Regions from separate parts of the Fusobacterium sp. FSA-380-WT-3A genome, predicted to be linked through region 2. Evidence: riboswitches for the same ligand, from Rfam matches in the RefSeq annotation. Region 2 holds a riboswitch; the other holds the start of a gene.

Region 1 (3,311 bases), on a different contig from region 2:
TGGTGTTATAACATTAAATTTACCTCAAATATCTCTAGAAGCTTTAAGACATAAGGAAACTGATGTAGTAGAAACATTTATGAAATTACTAGAAGAGAAAAAATCTCTTATGAAATTAGGAATTTTAAAAAGATATGAAAATGTTAGAAAGTTAAAAGCTAAACAAGCACCTATATTATTCCAATATGGAGCTATTGCTAGATTACAACCAGATGAAACAGTAGAAAAATTATTAAAATCTGATAGAGCTTCTGTGTCATATGGATTTTTAGGAATAGATGATTGTGTAAGAATACTTACTGATGATAAACAAAACATATCAAAGCCAGCTGGAAAAGAATTAGGTCTTAGAATAATGAAAGAAATAAGAAGACAAGCTGATGAAATAAAAGAGGAAACTGGATTACCTGTATCAGTTTATGGAACTCCAGCAGAAGCTAGTATAGCAACATTCTTTAATGCAGATAAGAAAAATTATAGTGATGTAATGCCTGAATGGTTATTAAAAAGAGAATATTATACAAATTCTTTCCATTTCTCATCAGAGTTACCAATAGATGCTTTTGATAAAATAGATACAGAAGCTCCATTTATTAAATATTGTAATGGAGGAAACATAATGTATGTTGAAAATGGAGGAAAAACTTATAACTCTGATGCAATATTAGAACTTATGAAATATGCTCATGATAAAGGAATAGAATATTTTGCAGTAAATACAGTATCAGATGTGTGTTTTGAATGTGGATATACAGGAGAAATCTCTTATGACGAACATACAGCAAAATATAAATGTCCTCAATGTGGTAATGAAGAGGGAATGAAAATGAAAATTCAAAGAAGATGTTGTGGATATATTTCAAATTATAATATTACTCACGCCTTAGAAGGAAGAATGAAAGAGATAAAAAATAGAGCTATTCATGTAAAATAATAAATAGATTATATAAAAAATATTTATAATTTATATTATACAAATTAATAAAATTTAGATATACTTTTATGTAAAAGAATTTAAAAAGATAGAGGAGCAAATGATAAGAGTAAAATTATTTTAGTTTGACAAACGGAGAATAATTTGAAAGGAGATTTTGCCGAAATAAAAATGAAAGTCAAAACATTTTTATTGGTAAATTAGATAATATCTATTTTACTGTCATTGAAATTTCAATGGAGGGCTATCAAGTAAGTTATCTAAAATATAAGTAATTATTTTTAATAGGTTACTAAAGACAGTCTGAAATTGAAAAGACTGTCTTTTTTTATGAAAATTTTGGAGGAAGTTTTATGAGATATTTTGGAACAATGAAAAATAATAATGGAATTCTTGAGATAGGTGGAGTATCAGTAGAAAAACTTGCAAAGGAGTATAAAACTCCATTATATGTTATGGACCAAGAATTGATAGAAAGTAATATAAAAAAATATATAGAAAATTTTAAATCGGAAAAATTTGAAACAGAAGTAGTCTATGCTTCAAAAGCTTTTTTATCGAAAGCTATGTGCCAAATAGTTGAGAAGTATGGATTAAGTATAGATGCAGTTTCTGGTGGAGAATTATATTCTATAAAAGTTTCAAAATTTCCTATGAATAGAGTCCATATGCATGGAAATAATAAAAGTATAGAAGAGCTTGAAATGTGTCTTGATTGGGGAATTGGAATAGTAATATTAGATAATATAAGTGAAATAGATAAATTAGGAACTTTAGCTAAAGAAAAAAATAAAAAAATAAGAGTCATGTTAAGAATAAATATAGGAATAGATGCTCATACCCATGAATATATAAGAACATCAAAACATAGTTCTAAGTTTGGAGAATCTATATTTGATGAAAATATTTATAGTATAGTAGAGAAAATTCTTTCTTATGAAAGTTTAGAATTTTTAGGATTTCATTGTCACATAGGTTCACAAATATTTGATACTAAAGCTTTTCATGAGGGGATTGAAACAATGATAATGTTTACTAAAAAAATATCAGAAAGATTTAATATGGAAATTCCTGAAATGAATTTAGGTGGAGGTTTTGGAGTTTATTATGTTGATGGAGATGTAGAAGTAGATATTGAAAAATTTATGAAATCTATGATAGAACATATTGAAAAAACTTTAGAAAAAGAAAATATGACTTTAAAGAAAGTTTCTATAGAACCTGGAAGAAGTATTGTGGGAAATGCTGGGGGAACTTTATATACAGTTGGTGGCATAAAAAATACATATGGTGGAGTTAAATATGTGTTTATTGATGGAGGAATGACAGATAATATAAGACCAGCTTTATATCAAGCTAAATATGAAGCTATTGTTGCTAATAAACTTAATCAAGAAGAAAATGATATAGTTACTATTGCAGGAAAATGTTGTGAGTCTGGAGATTTAATAGGAAAAGATATGAAAATAGCCAAAGCTTCAGAAGGAGATTATATATTTGTCCCTACAACTGGAGCTTATGGATATTCAATGTCAAGTAATTACAATAAAGCTACAAGACCAGCAGTTGTGTTTGTAAAAGATGGGAAATCTTATTTATCAATTAAAAGAGAATCTTTTGAAGATTTGGTAGCCAATGATGTATTTATAGAAATAGAATAAGTAAAAAAAACAATATGCGGAAATTATTAAAATATGATATAATTATTTTATAATACAACTTAGATATACAAATAAATAAAGAAGGGAGGAAAGTTACAAGATAAAAATGTAACTTAAAATTAGGATATGAGAACAGTAATAAATCACGGATTAGTTATAGACCCAAAAAATAGTGTGTATGAACCACTAAATATTGCAATAGAAAATGGAAAAATAGTAGAATTATCTCATGAAGTGTTAATAGGAGATAATGAAATAGATGCTATGGGAATGTGTGTTTGCCCAGGATTTATAGATATTGATATGCATGAAGTTTTAACTGATGGAACAACACCAGATAGAGAAATATTTAAAAGAATGTTATCAATGGGAGTTACTACAGGAATAGGTGGAAACTCAGGAATAGGAGTTTCTAATCCAAAGGAGTTTTTAGATGGAGTAGATGAAGGACATCCTATTAACTTTGGAATGTTATTACCTCATGGGATACTAAGACAAAAAATTGGTGTTGACAGATATGTAAGTCTTGAAAATGACCAAGTGGAAGAAATGTATGAGATAGGTAAAAAAATGATGAAAGATACAGGATTACTGGGAATTAGTTTTGGACTTAGATATGTTCCTGGAATAGATTTCAATGAGATGACAACTCTTGGAAGATTAGGACAACATAAAGTTATATCAGCACATTTAAGAGAAGATGCTAAAAATATATT
Region 2 (3,311 bases):
AAGTAGCTGTTACAGGTAAATCAGGAAGTTCTAATATTTTTCTTGTTTCATTTATCATTTTTATTTCTTCTTTTGTATATCCGTTATCCATAAATACATCTATATGAGGTAAACAGTTATTTACAATTTGATGTGGATAAACTTTAGGAGCTAATCCTTTTAATCCATTTTGTAAATCCTCTACACCTTTTTGTCCTGTACCTGATACAGCTTGATATGTATTATATATTACTCTTTTTAATCCATATTTTTCAGCTAAAGCTTTTAATGGAGCCATACATTGAATTGTTGAACAGTTTGGGTTTGCTATAATTCCATGATTTGTAAACGCTGCCTCTTTATTAACTTCTGGTACAACTAATGGAACCTCTGGGTCCATTCTCCAAGCTGAAGAGTTATCAACTACTAAACATCCTTTTGAAGCTGCTATTGGAGCATATTTTTTACTTATATCTCCACCAGCTGAAAATAGAGCTATATCAATCCCTCTATCAAAACTATTTTCTGTTAATTCTTCTACTGTATATTCTTTTCCTCTAAAAGTTATTTTTTTACCAGCACTTCTTGCTGAAGCAAATAAATATAACTCTGTTATTCCTAAATCTCTTTCCTCTAAAACTTTTAAAAATGTACTTCCCACTAATCCTGTAGCTCCTACAATAGCAACTCTCATATTTATCCTCCTCAAATTATTCTCTATAAATTAAATTCTTCTGCTACTACTTCTACTGCTTTATTTATATCTTTTCTTTCTATACTACATGAAACACTTATCTCTGATGTTGTTACTTGATAAAAATTTATTCCTGCTCTACTTAAAGCTGAGAAAAATTTACCAGATACTCCAGAGTTATTTATCATTCCTACGCCTACTATTGAAATCATTGCTAAGTTATCATTATATCCTAACTCTATACAAGGTAATTCCACTTTTATTCTTTCAATAGCTTGGTCTAATAAATATTTTTCTCCCTCTACACAACTAAATGATATTTTAGCTTTATTATCATTTGAAACATTTTGAGAAATCATATTTATATTTAATCCTACTTCATTAATTATTGTAAATATTTTTGCTATTTTTTCACTAGAATAATTAATATTTGAAAGAGTTGTTACTATTATCTCTTTTGTTATACTAATTCCTGTTACTAATTTATCCTCTAATACGTCATTCATATCCATTATCCAAGTTCCTCCTGTTTCACTTAAAGTTTTTCCAACAAAAATAGGTATATTATATTTTTTTCCAATTTCTACAGCTCTAGTTTCCATAACTCCAGCTCCTAAATTAGCCATTTCCATCATTTCTTCATAAGAAATTTTATCTAAAAACTTAGCATTTTTATAAAGTCTTGGGTCAACACTATAAATTCCCTCAACATCTGTATATATTCTACATTCACATTTTAGAGAAGCAGCTAAGGCAACAGCACTTGTATCTGAACCTCCCCTTCCTAATGTAGTTATATCTCCGTGGTCATTTATTCCTTGAAATCCAGCTACTATAACAACATTATTATCTTTTAAATATTCTTCTATTTTTTCTGTATCAATATTTTTGATTTTACTTTTTGTATGAACTCCTACAGTTTTTACATTAGCTTGATACCCTGTTAATGATACAGCTTTTTGTCCCAAAGAATTTATAGCTATTGACAATAGAGAAACTGTTTGTTGTTCTCCTGTAGATAAAAGTGAATCTAGTTCTCTTTGATTTGGTGAATCAGAGATTTCTTTTGCCATAGCAATAAGGGCATTTGTTGTTTTTCCCATTGCTGAAGCAACAACTATAATTTCATCATATTTTGTTTTCTTTAAGTTCACTACATATTCAGCTATTGCTTTAATTTTTTCAATAGTTGCTACGCTAGAACCACCATATTTTAATACTACTCTCATATATTATCTCCTTTTTTATTTTAAAATAAAAAACCAACAGACTTATCTGTTGGTTTATATTTCATTTTGAGATAATATAATTTATTTTTAGTATCACAACAATGAATAACACAACAGAAAGCACAACATTGAATATCAATGACAGTTATATGGATATTCTCCATATTCCCAACCTAAAAATCCTCCCTATAATTTTTAGATTTCGGCAAAATCCCCTTTCATTATATCTCAAAGTTAGGTAACTCAACATAATTACTTTTGTCATTTGCTCCTCAATCCGTTTCTTATTTTATTGTTGTCATTTTATAACAATTTCTATAAAAAATAAAATATAAATTTTATATCTTAAACTATATATTATATAAATTTATTTTTTATAATTTTTATTGTTTTATAGATTTTTTTTTGCTATAATTCTTATTAATTAATTTATGGAGGTTTTTATGAATAATTTAATTTTAAATAATATAGATAAATTTAATGATTGGTTTATAAAAGTTAGAAGAGATTTACATAAAATCCCTGAGTTAGATTTTGATTTACCAAAAACTACAAAATATATTTCTTCAACTTTAGATGAACTTAATATAAATTATAAAACAAATATTGGAAAAAGTGGAATTGTAGCTGATATTCCTGGAAAAGATTCTACTATTACCATTGCTTTAAGAGGAGACATTGATGCCTTACCAATATTAGAAAATAATGATTTTGAATTTAAGTCTGAGCATGTTGGAAAAATGCATGCTTGTGGACATGATGTTCATAACACAGTTTTATTAGGAGTAGCCAAAATTTTATCAGAAATAAAAGATGAAATTCCTTGTAATATCAGACTTATTTTTCAACCAGCAGAAGAAACTACTGGTGGGGCTCTTCCAATGATAGAAGAGGGAGTTTTAGAAAATGTAAATGCTATATTTGGACTTCATGTTGACCCTTTTGTAAATGTTGGAAGTATAGGTATTAAATATGGACCTATGTTTGCTTCTTCTTGTGGAGTAAAAATAAAAGTTATAGGAAAAAGTACTCACGGAGCCTTTCCAAGTGAGGGAGTTGATGCTATAGTTACTACAGCTCAAATTATTAGTTCTATCCAATCTATTGTTTCTAGAAATACAGATGCTAGAGATTCTGTAGTTATAACTTTTGGTACTATTAAGGGAGGAACAAAAGAAAATATAGTAGCTGGAGAAGTTGAAGTTACAGGAATTTTAAGAACTCTTTCTACTGAAAGCAGAGAATACAATAAACAAAGAATTAAAGAAATGAGTGAATTTGTAGCAAAAGGATATGGAGCTACAGCTATTGTTAATTTTAGAAATAGTTATAATGCTTTAATAAATCATGATGAATATGTGGATATTGTCAAAGAAGTTGGAAATGAAGTTTTAGGAAAAGAAAATGTT

The links. A riboswitch is a leader RNA that binds a small molecule or an ion and turns the genes downstream of it on or off. The one in region 2 is predicted to bind lysine.
Region 1: another riboswitch for lysine. It lies ahead of lysA (diaminopimelate decarboxylase); the one in region 2 lies ahead of HF862_RS06425 (aspartate kinase).

What each region holds. Positions count from the first base shown of each region.
Region 1 is NZ_JABAFQ010000001.1:157,550-160,860, forward strand. Features, by position in the region: gene nrdD (anaerobic ribonucleoside-triphosphate reductase) at 1-934, shown strand, start outside; lysine riboswitch at 1,016-1,189, shown strand; gene lysA (diaminopimelate decarboxylase) at 1,288-2,595, shown strand; gene HF862_RS00715 (amidohydrolase family protein) at 2,722-3,311, shown strand, end outside.
Region 2 is NZ_JABAFQ010000009.1:25,046-28,356, forward strand. Features, by position in the region: gene HF862_RS06420 (aspartate-semialdehyde dehydrogenase) at 1-673, opposite strand, end outside; gene HF862_RS06425 (aspartate kinase) at 697-1,902, opposite strand; lysine riboswitch at 2,013-2,186, opposite strand; gene HF862_RS06435 (M20 family metallopeptidase) at 2,346-3,311, shown strand, end outside.